One region of the Planktothrix pseudagardhii genome, then DNA from elsewhere that is predicted to be linked to it. Evidence: riboswitches for the same ligand, from Rfam matches in the RefSeq annotation. Region 1 holds a riboswitch; the other holds the start of a gene.
What was found. Region 1 has a riboswitch for cyclic di-AMP ahead of NMK36_RS16690 (cation:proton antiporter). Riboswitches for the same ligand answer to the same signal wherever they lie in the genome.

Region 2: linked by a shared signal. The riboswitch ahead of ntrB (nitrate ABC transporter permease) and the one ahead of NMK36_RS16690 (cation:proton antiporter) in region 1 are both predicted to bind cyclic di-AMP.

The regions. Positions count from the first base shown of each region.
Region 1 is NZ_LR882967.1:3,912,608-3,920,547, forward strand. Features, by position in the region: gene NMK36_RS16675 (Calx-beta domain-containing protein) at 1-520, shown strand, start outside; gene NMK36_RS28805 (hypothetical protein) at 669-797, shown strand; gene NMK36_RS16680 (IS630 family transposase) at 842-1,879, shown strand; gene NMK36_RS16685 (M48 family metallopeptidase) at 1,988-2,632, shown strand; cyclic di-AMP (ydaO/yuaA leader) riboswitch at 2,742-2,891, shown strand; gene NMK36_RS16690 (cation:proton antiporter) at 3,157-5,298, shown strand; gene NMK36_RS16695 (hypothetical protein) at 5,325-5,816, shown strand; gene NMK36_RS16700 (ArsB/NhaD family transporter) at 5,890-7,242, shown strand; gene NMK36_RS16705 (adenylate/guanylate cyclase domain-containing protein) at 7,239-7,940, opposite strand, start outside.
Region 2 is NZ_LR882967.1:303,291-311,230, reverse strand. Features, by position in the region: gene NMK36_RS01265 (ABC transporter ATP-binding protein) at 1-680, opposite strand, end outside; gene NMK36_RS01260 (hypothetical protein) at 710-967, opposite strand; gene NMK36_RS01255 (IS630 family transposase) at 1,040-2,152, opposite strand; gene NMK36_RS01250 (ABC transporter substrate-binding protein) at 2,205-3,305, opposite strand; gene ntrB (nitrate ABC transporter permease) at 3,347-4,189, opposite strand; cyclic di-AMP (ydaO/yuaA leader) riboswitch at 4,284-4,441, opposite strand; gene NMK36_RS01240 (pentapeptide repeat-containing protein) at 4,677-5,654, opposite strand; gene NMK36_RS01235 (ABC transporter permease) at 6,196-7,413, shown strand; gene NMK36_RS01230 (ABC transporter ATP-binding protein) at 7,431-7,940, shown strand, end outside.

The DNA.
Region 1 (7,940 bases):
ACCTTTAACCACTCTGGTTAATGTAGATTCTTTTAATAATTTCTCCGGTGCAGGTGCAGGCTCTTTCACATTCCATAGCAAAATTAATCCCAATACGGGAACAATAGATCAAGGTCAATTTATTGTCACCCGAACTAACACAGGAGCAAATAGTTTTACCCCGAATTCCATCACGGCTGATGAATTTGGTAACGTATATATAGGCGGATCTTCTGCATTTCAATTGCAAAATCGTCCGACTAAAACCATTAATAGTCAACCCGTTGGTGCTTATACCTTGGGAGAAATGGCAGTATTAGGATTATCCTCCGATTATACCGTCCGAAAATTCTGGACTCCCTTAACCCAAACAAGTGATGCAGATGGCGCTAAAGGAACTATAAATGGTTTTACCGTTGCGAAGGGTCAAGCGGTGATTGTTGGGACGGTAACACAACCCTCTGTTCCCACAACAACTAATGCTATTAATCCTAATCCATTAGGGGGAAATGATGCTTATTTAGCTACTTGGTCAGTTTAGCTCAGAAACCGGGTTTCTTCATAAAATTTGATGGAGACTCACAGATAACGGTTAGAAACCCGGTTTCTATAATCTGCGTCTATGAGCTTAAGCCTACTCCCACTTTTATTTTCTACCTCTAACCTGTGAATTCTCACACACACTCACTATGTTAAAACGCTTTGCAATGACCCGATCTTTGCGCCATCGTTGGTTGTATCCTTTGATTTCAATAACCGTTACCCTCAGTATTTTATTAAGTTCAACGGTTGCTATAGCACTTCCAAATGAGTTATAATAAATGTAAGGTTAGCAATAATCCCCCAAAGCTGGCAACGGAAAATGAATATAATCGACGAAATAGACGATTTTATCAATCAGACAAAAGATCCTAGAGAAATTAAAAGAGCGATCGCTGTCAAACTCAAATTACAAGGTAAAGCCTACCGGGAAATTCAAGACTTATTACAAGTTTCTCAAGGATTTATTAGCCAATGGAAAAATCGGGTGCTTGTGGAAGGAGTAGACAGTTTAAAACTTCAATATAAAGGAAGGAAAGGTTATCTAAGCCCTGAAGACAAACAGAAAATTATTGAAGAATTAAGGGAAAGAGATTGGTTAAGATTGTCTGATTTACAAGTTTTGTTAGAAAGGGAGTATGGAGTCGTGTTTCAATCCCATCAAAGTTATTATAGCTTGCTGGAAGAGGCTCGCATCAGTTGGAAAAAAAGCCAAAAAAAGAATCCGGCTAAAAATGAGCAGTTAGTCCAAGAGAAAAAGGAAGAAATTGAAAAAAAGTTAGCGAGTTGGAAAGAGGAAATAGGGGCGGGAAAGCTGACAGTGTTTATGATTGATGAATGTCATCTTCTTTGGGGAGATATTTTAGGGTATGTTTGGGGAAGGACGGATCGAAGAATAGAAATTCCCATCAAAAATCAAAAAGAAAGGCAAACTTATTATGGAGCTTTAGATTACCAAACGAAAGAATTTATTATCAAAGGTTATGCGGCGGGCAATACAGAAAATACCGTAGACTTTCTCCAGTATTTACAACAGCAAAATCCGGGGAAAAGGTTGGCTATAGTCTGGGACAATGCCACTTATCATTGTTCTCAAAACTTTCGAGATTACTTAACTCAAGTTAATCAAAATTTATCGGAAGAAGAATGGCGGATTACTTGTGTAAATTTTGCTCCTAATGCGCCGGAGCAAAATCCGGTTGAAGATATTTGGTTACAAACCAAAAATTTCGTGAGAAAATTCTATCATTTATGCCCATCTTTTAAAGTAGTTAAGTGGCTATTTGAGTTTTTTGCTCAGGGGCAAATTTTTGATTTTCCCAAGCTTTTTATGTACGGGATTTTGCCACAACCTATTTAGGATTGCTATAGTTGGGCAATTCCGTTACCAGAGTTAATTTTTAGGGGAGTTCAAATTATCCAATTATCGAATTTATCAGCCCGTCAAGAAGTAGCAATTGGAGAGCAAATTAATGAAGAATTACTCACCAAGCAAGTTAAATTATTTCGGAACCCAGAAGCTCAAAACTATATTAATCAAATTGGTCAACGTTTAGCCCAAGCCAGCGATCGCCCCAATCTTCCCTATACATTTCAAGTGATTGAGGATCGTAATATCAATGCTTTTGCCACAATGGGGGGGTTTGTTTATATTCATACTGGGTTAATTGCCGCCGCCGATAATGAAGCGGAATTAGCCAGTGTCATGGCCCATGAAATCGGACATATTGGGGGTCGTCATGCGATTAAACAAATGCGCCAAGCTGCTGTTGCTGCGGGGGTAGCGACCGTCGCCGGAGTAGATCGAAATAAATTAGTTCAAATTGGGGTAGAACTGGCCTTAAACCGTCCTAAAAGTCGTGAAGCTGAATATGAAGCTGATCGCATGGGTTTAGCAACTTTAATTCGTGCAGGTTATGCTCCACGAGGAGCCGTTGATTTTATGGCAAAATTATTAAAAAGTGGGTCTCCTCCAACGATTATCAGCACTCATCCCGCTACCCGCGATCGCATTTCTGCCATGCAACAACTGTTAGATCCAAGTATTATTAATTCTGGGGATGGATTAGATAGCAATTCCTATCGCGCCACGGTTGAACGGATTTTATCTTAACTTCATCGAATTAATTGAACCCTTAGTGCCTTGAATGTAGAGTTCAGGGCATTTTTGATCAGTAGGAATAGACAAAATTCAATTAATATGGTATGGTGACTTTTTAAGTAGAGTCAGTCAGCCTAATCCACTCTTTTTTAATGGAGTTGGAACGGGGGAACCATTTTTAGGGGCTTATCTTGATTGTTTACTATTGTCGAGAAGGACATCTCTCAGTCCTAGCCCGTCAGCTAACCCCGTCGGCTGTGAGAGAAGACTGTTGAGTGGCAAAATTTTTGTCATCGCCTTCACCAGGATTCTAAAAAACGAGGCTCTGTTATTTAATAACATTCAACCTATGAGTGTTGAATCGTGAGGTAAGACACACTTTCCAAGGTGTACGATAGTCATGCAGATGGCTGAGTGTTGAGGTTTACCGATTTTGGGGAATCAAAGCATAAATCGGTTATCCACAAATTTAACGAGTGCGGGGGTTAATCCTTAATCCCTGTTAACTTTCTTTTTGTTCCAATTTGAGGCTGACTATGCACCCTGCAATTTTAGTTCTTTTGCAAGTCTTAATAGTGATTGGGTTATCTCGATTAATGGGGTTAGCTTGTCGCGCCATTAAACAACCCTTAGTCATTGGAGAAATTATTGCCGGAATTATGCTAGGGCCATCTTTATTAGGGTTAATAGCCCCTGATGCGATGGCGGCTTTATTTCCGGCTGAAACCTTATCCTACTTAAATGTTTTATCAGAAATTGGACTGATTTTCTTCATGTTTTTAATTGGGTTAGAACTAAACCCTAAATATTTAAGTGGACAGATAGAAACGGCAGTTTTAGTTTCTCATGTTAGTATTATTGTTCCTTTTTCATTAGGCATTTCTTCGGCGTTAATTCTGTATCCGATTGTTTCTAACGATAGTGTTTCATTTACAGCCTTTGCTTTATTTTTAGGTTCAGCATTATCGATTACTGCCTTTCCCGTTCTAGCTCGAATTATTACAGAAAATAATTTACAAGGAACCCGTTTAGGAACCTTAGCATTAACTTGTGCCGCCGTAGATGATGTCACCGCCTGGTGTTTATTAGCCTTAGCGATCGCCGTTACCCGAACCAATAGTATATCCGGGGCATTTCCTACCATTATGGCCTCAATTCTTTATATTACTTTAATGGCAACAGGTGGACGCTGGCTCTTACAAAAACTCTCCATTCATTATAAACGCCGAGGACGACTCACTCAATGGGTTTTAGCTTGGATTTATATGGGAGTGGTAGCATCGGCATTAATTACAGAACTGATTGGAATTCACTTAATTTTTGGGGCTTTTTTAGTCGGTGCAGTCATGCCAAAAGATCCGGGTTTAATCCGAGAAATCGCCGAAAAAACAGAAGATTTTGTTCTAATTTTCTTACTCCCGATTTTCTTCGCTTACAGTGGATTACGCACAGAAATTGGCTTACTCAATCGTCCTGAATTATGGTTATTATGCGGGTTAGTGATTGTGGTTGCCATTACAGGAAAATATGTGGGAACTTATGTCGCAGCCCGAGTGAGTGGCATTAATAAACGAGAAGCTTCTGCTTTAGGTTGGTTAATGAATACGAGGGGATTAACTGAACTGATTGTTTTAAATATTGGTTTAAGTTTTGGGGTAATTTCACCCTTGCTATTCACCATGTTAGTGATTATGGCTTTAGTGACAACCTTTATGACCTCACCGTTATTAGAAAGAACCTATCCTAAAGAATTAATTAAACTGGATTTGATTCAACCTGAACCTCAAGCCATTAGTCCTCAACCCATCAATCCATCCTATCGAGTTTTGGTTCCCGTTGCCAATCCCAACACTCAAAAAGGATTATTACAATTAGCCTTAGCCATTGCTGGAAAACCTCCTGCGGTCGTTCATCCGTTAAGTTTAGTAGAACTAGAAGAAGATTATTTATTTCAAAGCACCCCCGATGAAGCAAATCGTTTGATTTCTGAACAACAAAAACGCTTAGAAGAATTAATTGAAAGTTTAGAACCCCCGGAACTCAGACAAGGAGTTTATCCTATTATTCGCATTGCCCATGATGTCGCTAAAGAAACGGGAGAAATTGCCCTAGCCGATCAAGCTAATTTAATTTTAGTGGGTTGGCATCGTCCTGCCTTTAGTGACAATCGTTTAGGAGGAAGAGTCGGTAAAATTTTGAATACCTCCCCGGCGGATGTTGCCGTATTTGTAAACAAAGAGCAGCCCCAACTTCAGTCTTTATTAGTAGCCTATGCGTCTAATATTCATGATGATTTAGGGTTAACCTTAGCTCTGAGAATGCTATTTAATGACCCCAATCGTCAGTTAAAGATTTTAGTAATACTCAGCGAACCTGGAGAAGAATTAAGTTATGAATTACGAAATACAATTGATTCCTTACCGACCCCAATTCAAGCCCGTGTACAACTGGTTCGAGCCGAAGAGACTTATCCCATTCAAGCGGTGATTGAAGCTTCAAGAACCGTAGATTTAACCATTGTAGGAACCAGTCGGACTTGGGGAATTGAACGGCAAACTTTAGGACGTTATACCGATCAATTAGCTCAAGATTGTCATTCATCATTACTAATTACTCGGAGCTATTCTCAAGTGACATCACACATCACATCTTTATTACAACAACCCATCAATACCTAACCTAAAATTTAACTTTGATCAATATTATGCACCAACATTTTCACGCCAAATCCTTAGCATTTTATGGGGCTATGACTGCTGCGGTCTTTCTACTTTTTCAAGCTGTCACAGCCTATGGAGAAAAGCAATTAAAAGCACCCGTTAGTCTTGGGGGTGACTATACCATCGAACTAGAAAACCCTCCTCAATGTTTAAAAAATCGAGATCTAGTTTTAAAAATAGAGCAATCAGGAATTTATGTTTTTGCAAATTTAGGGTTAAAAAATGCTGAACATAATCGAGATAAAATTCAATTACAGGGCAACCTTAAGGATCATAAAATGAACATATCAGGAACTTTAAATCCATTCTTTGTTTGTGCAAATGATTCCTTAAATTCTTTGAATATATTGACTTTAGAAGGTATATTTAAAGAAAAAGAAATTACAGGTAAACTCGATACTCCAACTTTATCAAATCCTATTAATTTTAAAGCTGAGTTAAATCTTGTTTCCCCATCAAAAAAACAAGCTCATTAATCCTATCAACAGGAGGTAATTTGTTTAAAATTATGAGTAATCTGCTGGTAAAATCTCTATTTATTTAAAACAAATGTTATCACTAGAAACACTGGATTCTTTAATTGCTGGAAGTATTTTTGTCGGAGTTATTATTCTGATCATGGGAGAGTGGTTACACCTCACCATTGCAGCATTTTTAGGATCTCTCCTCCTGATCTTTTTCCACGTCATGAGTTTAACTGAAGCTGTTCACTATATTAGTCGTAGTTATGCAACTTTAGCTTTGTTTTTTGGCGTGATGATTTTAGTTAGAGCCTTTGAACCCACTAAAATTTTTGAGTATTTAGCGGTTAAAATGATTTGGTTAGCCAAGGGAGAAGGGAAACGATTACTATTAGGAATAGTAGCGTTAACTACCCCCATTTGTGCTATGTTACCCAACGCCACAACGGTAATGTTATTAGCACCTTTAATTCCTCCCATTGCTCAGGATGTAGGCATTGATTTTGTCCCTTTATTAATTTTAATGGTTTTCATTGCCAATAGTTCAGGATTATTAACCTTAGTGGGAGATCCAGCCACATTTATTGTCGGAGATTCGATTAATATTAGCTTCGTAGATTATCTACAACGCTTGAGTATTGGAGGAGCATTAGCAGTTGTTAGCGTGGTGATTTTATTGCCTATTTTATTTCGTAAAACCTGGAATACTAAATTTGAACATTTAGAAGATTTACCCCATCCGCAAATTAATCATCCTCGAACTTTAGCAATGGGGGGATTAATTATGGCTTTTGTTTTAACGTTTTTTGTCATTGGAGAAACCCTACCCGTTCCCATTTCTCCGGCGGCGGTGGCGTTATTAGGAGCCGCTTTAGCCTTAATGTTAGCCCATCACAGTAAAATTGATACGGTTAATCATATTTTGCGGGATTTAGACTGGAGTACCTTAATTTTCTTCATGTCAATTTTTGTCTTAATTGGAGGATTAGAAAAAACAGGAGTCATTAACAGTTTATCAGGACTTCTAGCAATTATTTTAGGAAAAAATATCGCTCTGGGTTCAATTTTACTATTATTAACAGTAGGAATTATTTCTAGTGTTGTGCCAAATATTCCCTTAGTTGTGGCGATGGTTCCTTTGTTAAAGCAATATTTAGTTAATGTGGGATTTGTGGGCGCAGAAGTGCTTGACCCTGCTTTTAACGGACAGTTTCCCCCGGAAGTATTACCACTATTTTATGCAATGATGTATGGAGCAACATTAGGAGGAAATGGCACATTAGTGGGGGCTTCTTCTAATATTGTTGCGGCGGGAATTTCTGAACAACATGGACGAACCATTTCGTTTAAAACCTTTCTTCGGTATGGGATTCCGGTAATGGTTGTCCAATTGCTAATGGCGATTTTATATGTTACGGTTGTGTTTCTAATTAAAGGTTAATTCATGATTTCTGTAGGAATGGGAGGAGAAACTTCTACTTTTTTCCACTCTAAAACCGCATAAACTTCTACAGGTTGTTTACGACCTTTAACTTTGACTTCCCCTAAACTTTTCAAAATAATATCTTGATGAGTTTCTATAGCAGCAGCCGTTGATTCATTAATTAAAATATTATATTCAGGATATTCTTTAGTTAAGGTTTCCAAACGTGCCGCCACATTCACCGCATCGCCAATCACCGTATATAATAACCGTTCTAAAGAGCCAATTTGTCCCGCAACCACTTCTCCACTACTAATGCCAATTCCCGCATGAATGGGTACTTCCCCCCGTTGAATGCGCCGTTGATTCAATTCTCCCAAACGTTCACGCATGGTTAATGCAGCGGCCACTGACCGCCATTCTGTTTCTGCTGGGGATAAGGGTGCTCCAAAAATTACCACAATTGCATCGCCAATAAAATTATTTACATATCCTCCCCAAGGACGAATAGCTGCGGTCATTTCCGTTAAATATTCATTGAGAAATGCTACAACTTCCTGCGGTTTCATTTCTTCCGATAGGGTAGAAAAATTGCGAATATCACTAAATAAAACCGATACCCAACAGAGTTCTCCTCCTAATTGTAATTGACCTTGTAATAATTTTTCTCGCACTTCTGGCGAAACCACACGGCCAAAAATATCCCGTTCTCGTTC
Region 2 (7,940 bases), 3.6 Mb from region 1:
AAAACAATTCGATCAGACATATAAATAGCTTCATCAACATCATGGGTAATCATCATCACCGCTTGACGATTTTGTTCCCAAATATCTAAAACTTGTTTTTGTAATTTTCCTCGTGTTAACGCATCTAATGCTCCAAACGGTTCATCCATTAATAACATTTTAGGCTGAATGGCTAAAGCTCGTGCAATTCCCACCCGTTGTTTCATTCCGCCTGAAATTTCATGGGGATATTTATCAGCAGCAGCCGTTAAATTCACCATAGCAATATGTTCATTGACTAAACTCATTTTTTCCGCAGAAGACATATTTTTCAGAACTTCATCAACGGCTAAACGGATATTTTCTCGAACGGTTAACCAAGGTAATAAAGAATAATGTTGAAATACCATCATTCGATCTGAACCGGGTTTGCGAATTTCTTTTCCTTCAATTCGGACAGAACCCGATGTTGATTTCTCCAACCCCGCTACTATTTTTAATAGGGTTGACTTTCCACAACCGGAATGACCGATCACCGAGATAAATTCATCCTCACCAATGGTGAGATTGATTTGATCTAAAACCACAAATTCTCCGCCATTGGCATTAGGGTAGGATTTTACTAAATTCTCAATAGTTAAAAATCCAGAGGCGTTTAAAGTAGAAGTTGGGGTTGAGATTGAAGTTGGGAATTGTTTCATAATAAACCTCACGAGATATTCAAGATAAACTAAGATAAAAATAAAGATTGAGGACGATTAGCCCGAATTTCAAAACTCTTAAGATAACCGACTGGATCACTCGGATCAAAAGCTTTTTTATCAATAAAAAATTCAGCAGGTTCGATTTTATAATCCTCCTTCGGACATTCAATTCCCATTTCGTTTGCAATCTCTCGATATAAATCCGTTCGCCAAGCTTGGTGGGCTTTTTTCTCAGCATCTTTAGGTATTTCTTTAATTTGTCCCCAACGAGCCGCTTGAGTCATTAACCAAAGGCTTTGAGACTGCCATAAAAACGTAGAATGAATCCCTGGAATATACGATAAGCTGTTGTGTATTTAAACTGTGATTATAGCATTACCTTTGTTTTTAAGTTTACGTCCCCATTTAATAGATAACTGTCCTTCATTTAAAAGCTGATGTAATAAACACTCTAGCTCATCAACTGATTTAAAGAGTCGATGAGCTATATATTCTTTAGCTGAATGCCAGACTAATTCAATTAAATTATAATCTGGACTATATGCTGGAAGAAATTCTAAATAGACATTCGGCATTTCTGCTTTAATTTTTTCTAGGTACTCTTCTTTTTTGTGAAAACTTGCATTGTCAAGAATAATCAGGATCTTAGCTCCTTTTTCTACAAATTCTTCTGCTTGATTTCCCGCTAATACCCATTCATAAATTAGCTCTTGATAAAAACTTTTTAACACTTGATAAAAATTATCTGCATTTCCTTTATCCAGAAATTCTACAAATCTTTTTTTATCCGAGTACCTCAATCCTCCCATCACATTAACTCTTCCTTTCCTCCTGTCTCCTCTAATCTGTTTCCTCTTCCCTTTTTTACACCAATTCTTTCTTTTTATCACTCTTAAATTAAATCCACTTTCATCCCAAAACCATACCTGTAATTGTTCTGGACTTTCTTTTGCTATTTTCAAATATTCTTCTATTTTATCTTTAAATAATTTTCTTTTTTCTGGATCTCTTTTCTCTTCTAAGCTATACTTTGCCCACAAATAAACATACTTTTTTTCCTTTAATATCTTTCTCACTTGTGAACTACTTAATTTGATTCCTGTGATTTGTTCTAAATAAGTTGCCAATCTTTCTCCTGTCCATCTCCCAAATTCATATCCTAATTCTTCCGGTTCTTTTTCTACTGTTTCTAATAATATCTCTATATATTTGTCTGTGGCTTTTCTATAATTTCCTTTCATTCTTTCATCTTTTAGGCTTTCTAATTTGTCAGGGTCTCCATGTACACACCAATAACATACTTTGTTTAATGAGCAGCCCAAAAACTTGGCAATTTCACTTTGCTTTTTACCATCATTTAGCAATAATAAAATCAAGATTCTTTCTCGGATTTGTCCATTTTCTTCCTCTTTCAATCTTTTCTGTAGTTTCTCTACTTGCTTTTCATTTAAATGATTTTTAGCAGGCATCTTTTGATTGATTTTTCTAAACTTGGTTTTTCATTATACCCTATTTAGATGCTTAACAGCTTAACTTCGGAGGAGAATCATAAAAAATTGTCGTATAGGGATCAGAAATAATTCGTTGTTGGTTATCAAATCCGCCATAATTATAATCCCCCACAATTCCAGGTTTAGTAAATTTATCAATGGCTCCTTTTTTCGGTTTTGCTCCCGTAAAAGAAGGGTCAGTAATTAGTTGAGCAACTTCCGGTCGATTAGCAGGATTACTACAATATTGACAAGCCTCAATCATCGCTTTTACTAAACTGCGATAAGTTTTGGGATTTTCATTAATAAATGATTCCATCACACCTAATAATCGATCAGGGTGTCCATACCAAATTTCAGAGCCTTGAGCAAAGGTAAAACCCACATTTTCATTGCCTGTAATGGCGCGAGTATTCCAAGGTTCTGCCACCATATAAGCTTGCATGGCGCCAATTCTAATATTGTTCACCATTTGAGGTGGGGGAATAATAATAATCCGAAATTCTTGGATCGGATCAACCCCAGCCGCCGCCGATAAATAGCGGGCAAAATATTCATAAATTGCCGAACTTAAGACAACTGCCCAGATGCGTTGTTCAGGAGGCAAAGCATCAAAATAGCCTCGAAAATCTCGCCCAAATTCCTCTAAATTGCCGTTATATTCATGCCAAGGACGCAAACCATAATCCCACATGGCTTTATTCATCGTCATGGCGTTTCCGTGGCGGTGAATGGTCATGGCGGCACACAAGGGGGCTTTTCGTGCACCTTCGGCTCCAATACGGGCGTTGGTAACAGCACCCGAAACGACGGGAGACGCATCTAAACGCCCGAAAATAATACCATCCCGGGAATTAGCCCAACTTGCCTCACGGGATAAGGTAACATTGAGTCCGTATTTGCGGAAAAATCCCTTTTCATAGGCAACAGCAAAAGGCGCGCAATCATTAACAGGAACGTAACCAACGGTAATATTGGGCTTTTCTAAGGTTTTGGGGTCAACAACGGGTTCAACGGCTAAGGCGGCTTCCGATAATTGGGCGGTGGGAGGTTTACCCACGTTGCAGGAATACAACGCCAGTCCCGTCGCCGTCAGTCCCATTGCGTGTAAAAATTGACGTCGGGTAGTCATATTGTTTTTGGATTTTGAATTGAACTTTTATGAAATTAAACTCATGCTTGTACGCGGTGATGAGTTACTAATGCTTGAATTTGACCTAAACCGTAATCGAGTAATAATCCGGTTATTCCGATTACAAATACGGCTAAGAATACCGAACTTAAATTCAAGCGATTCCATTGATCCCAAACAAAGAATCCAATCCCCACACCTCCGGTTAACATTTCCACCGCTACAATCACTAACCAAGCAATCCCTAAACTAATCCTTAATCCGGTAAAAATATAAGGTAAACTGGCGGGTAAAATGATTTTAATCACTCGTTTCCATTGAGGCATTTCTAACACTCTGGCTACATCTAAATAATCAGGATTAACGCTGGCAACTCCTAGTGCTGTATTGATAATAGTCGGCCATAAAGACGTAATAAAAATCACAAAAATGGCGGAGGGTTCAGCTAAGTTAAAAATGGCTAACGCAATGGGCAACCACGCCAAAGGAGAAACAGGTTTAAAAATTTGAACTAAAGGATTTAACGCTAAAAATGCAGGGCGTGACATTCCAATTAAAAACCCTAATGGAATTGCCACCACAGCCCCTAATAAAAACCCTAAGATCACTCGGCGTAAACTGGCAATTAATAGCCAACCTAATCCTAAATTACCCGGCCCTTTTCTGAAAAAAGGATTAGCATATTCTCGGCTATCGATTAAGGCTTCTAAAGGGGTTGGCATTAAGTCTGTGAGGAATGTTGCCGCAAACCACCATAGAAAAATTACCCCTAAAAATCCTAACGTTGGTAATAGAAACGTATCCCGAAATAAGATGGGCTTGGTTTTTTTCCACGCCATCTGTCCAGCGACTGCGAGAGTCGCAAGATTCAATTGTAAGAACATTAATTTTCCTCAGAGTCTAGGTCAGTGAATGCGAAGAAAAAGATACTGGCCTGGAACACTGAATCTCGTCAGATTATGAATAATTCTGACTGTTTCAGTCTCCTCCCAATGCCTACGGAGTTAGCTGACGGGCTGGGGTTGAGAGATACCCTTCTCTTTATTATTTATCAAAAGAGATTAGCCCCAAAAATTTGGTTCCCCCGCTCTTGCTGACTATCGCTAGTCAACAGCAAGACTCGGCTGACTTCTTCGCCATATTTGACTATGACGTTAACACATCGTTTTTAAAGTTGCAAGGGTAAAGTTGAAATTTGCTCTGAGTTCTAACGTATTTCTCTGGGATTTAAAAACAGAAATTCTTTCAGACTAAAGGTTTCAGCCCGATTTTAATTTTCCCCTGCAATAGCCGTGTTCTATCTTTAGAAATAAGTAATTGTAGGATTTCCTTTAAGCTTTAATAAATAGTTTGGATAGAAAATTACAACTCTTACCGAGGGTTTAAAGTGTTGAAGCTATTGCCAATATAATCATCAAAAATTGCACCCCTACTAATGAGATCATTCTTGGCTTCTGGTGAAATCCCTAGGTTCGATCTAAATTGAGTCTTTTTAACAATAGCTCCACTCAAGTTCGTGAGACTTAAATTAGCGAGATTTAGAGAGGCAAAACACAAATTAGCCAAACTTAAATTCGCTTGAAACAAATTTGCTCTCGTTAAGTTTGCTCGGCTAATATTACTTTCCACTAAATTTATTTTCGTTAAGTTGGCTTCACTTAAATTCGCTCCCATCAAGTTAGTTCCGCTTAAGTTCGCTCCCATCAAATTTGTTTTATTTAAGTTGGCTCGACTGAGGTTGGCTCCACTTAAATCCGCATAACTTAAATCAGCTTCACTGAGATTTGCTCCCATAAAATAAGCTTCACTGAGATTAAGTCCACTTAGGTTGACTCCTTTTAAGTTGGCTTGACTTAAATAAACTTGATTCAGGTCAGTTTCGATTAAATTGGCATTTCCTAAATAGACTCCACTGAGGTAAGCTTTACTTAAGTCTGCGCCACTCAGATTTGTGTAGCTGAGATAAGCTTCACTCAAGTCTGCTTCTCTGAGGTTTGCTGCTTTTAAATTGGTGTGAATGAGATTAGAGTTACTGAGGTTGGCTCCACTTAAATTTGCATTCTCTAAGTTGGCTCCCATTAAGTTAACACCACTTAAATTCGCTTGGCTTAAGTTGGCTTGACTGAGGTTGGCTTCAGTTAGGTTAACGCGACTTAAGTTGGCTTGACTCAGGTTAACATTTCTTAAGTCAGTTTTTGCCAAATTAAGACCCTTTAAATCAATACCCACTAAATCTTTTGTCAGGTCAATTCCGATGAGTTTTGCTAATTCTAATAAACTATCTGTGTTGGCATTAAAAAGGGTCTTAATATAGCTTTTTGCTTCTTCTTGAATCTGTTTGTCATTCATGGCTAAAACTCCATTATTTTTGAGTTAGATTTGATTTTATCAATCATTAATATAGTAGAATTCATTGTTATCATACCGAGCAAGATTAGGAGTGAGAGTTGAGGAAAGAGAAGCTCTTCTCTGTTTTAGCTGGAAACACCAAGCTTTTCTTTGATAGTGTTGAGGGTGTTTACCCGTTTGACTGTCCTTTGTTTATAGTTTGTGTTTTTTTTAATATAACATTATCTTCACTCATTTTAAAACGCCCTATCAAAACTTAAGAATTTTTGAAAAGATTTTTTAATAGAAATGGTAACGTCTTCCCGCAGTAACTCTTTTCCTGATCCCCGGTCAATATTTACCCGGTTGTCCCTCCTAAATTGTTCAAACTGGATTAATATTCTGAATCAAAATCAAGTCTTCTGGCTGCGATGAAACTTGATTCTATATCAGCTATAATATAATGAGAAAAGGTTCAACCCTTCTGGAATGTAGGGTGCGTCAGTGACAAACGCACACACCATTTCTCAACACCCAACCTCCAACCCCTGACAACCAGATTATGAATTTCCTAGAGAGTATCAAAATGGCAACTACAACGCTATTAGCCAATAAAATGCGAAGTAGTTTAACCATGTTAGGAATTATTATTGGGAATGCCTCTGTTATTGCCATGATTGGTATTGGAGAAGGAGCTCAGAAATTTGTCAATAATCAAGTGAATTCTTTGGGGCCAAATGTTTTATTTGTGTTACCTGGAAGTCCAGAATCTCAACGTCGTCCGGTATTTCCCCCCCAAAATTTAGTCTTAGAAGATGCAAGAGCGATCGCAGAACAAGTCCCATCTGTTGAACAAGTTGCTCCCTCTTTGAATGGCAGTGAATTAATGACTTATCGCAGTAATAATGCCTCGGCTGCGGTCGTCGGAACAACACCGGAATATTTATCGGTGCGGAATTTTGATATTGCTAAAGGTCGATTTATTACGGATTTAGACTTAAAACGTAATGAACAAGTTGTAGCATTAGGATCGGAATTAGCTCAACAATTATTTGGCAATGAAGACCCCATTGGTAAATCTGTTCGACTGCGAAATATGAGCTTACAAGTGGTGGGAGTCATGCAGCCAAAAGGCTCCAGTTTTGGCAGTAATGAAGATATGAATGCCTTTGTCCCCTTAACTACAATGGCGAATCGAATTATCGGGAATAAATCACCTTATGGAACTCAAGTAACGTTTATTTCCATTGCCATTGATAGCCAAGATAATATGGCTGCGGCTCAATTCCAAATAGAAAATTTACTGCGGTTACGTCATAAAGTGATTGATGAAGATGATTTTACCGTTCGTAACCAAAAAGATTTAATGAATATTTTGGGAAGTATTGCCGGAGCTTTAACCATTTTGTTAGCAGCAACCGCCGCCATTTCTTTGTTAGTGGGTGGGATTGGAATTATGAATATTATGTTGGTTTCGGTGACGGAAAGAACCCAAGAAATTGGCTTAAGAAAAGCGATTGGAGCCACCCAATCTGATATTTTAATTCAGTTTATGATTGAATCTGTAATTTTATCCGCCGCCGGGGGTTTAATTGGAACCTTGATTGGGGTGGGTGGTATTTTATTAGTAGGTGCGTTCACTCCTTTAGAAGCCGGAATTTCTACCGTTGCGATTGTAACAGCCGTTAGCATCTCTGGGGGAATTGGATTATTTTTTGGTGTTGTTCCCGCCAAACAAGCGGCTCAACTTGACCCTATTGTTGCTTTAAGAAGTGTTTAAGCTGTCAACATTAAATTATGAAAACATCAATTTCCACCCAACCAGAAAATCAAGATTTACAACCCAAACCTGTTATTATTCATTTAGAAAATGTTACCAAAGTTTATGGCATGGGTGATATTCAAGTTCAGGCGTTAAAAGGGGTAACTTTAACCGTAGAACAAGGAGAATATTGTTCTATTATGGGGGCATCGGGTTCGGGAAAATCAACGGCGATGAATATTATTGGTTGTTTGGATCGTCCCTCCACAGGTTCCTATTATTTGGATGGGGTGAATGTAGCGAAAATGTCAGAAAATAATTTAGCCAAAATTAGAAATATTAAATTAGGATTTGTGTTCCAACAATTCCATCTTTTACCGCAACTGAGTGCCTTAGACAATGTGATTTTACCGATGATGTATGCAGGAATTCCCGCCACAGAACGTCGAGAACGCGCTAAAGAAGCGTTAATTCGAGTTGGGTTAGAAAATCGGTTAAATAATAAACCCAATCAACTCTCAGGGGGTCAACAACAACGGGTCGCC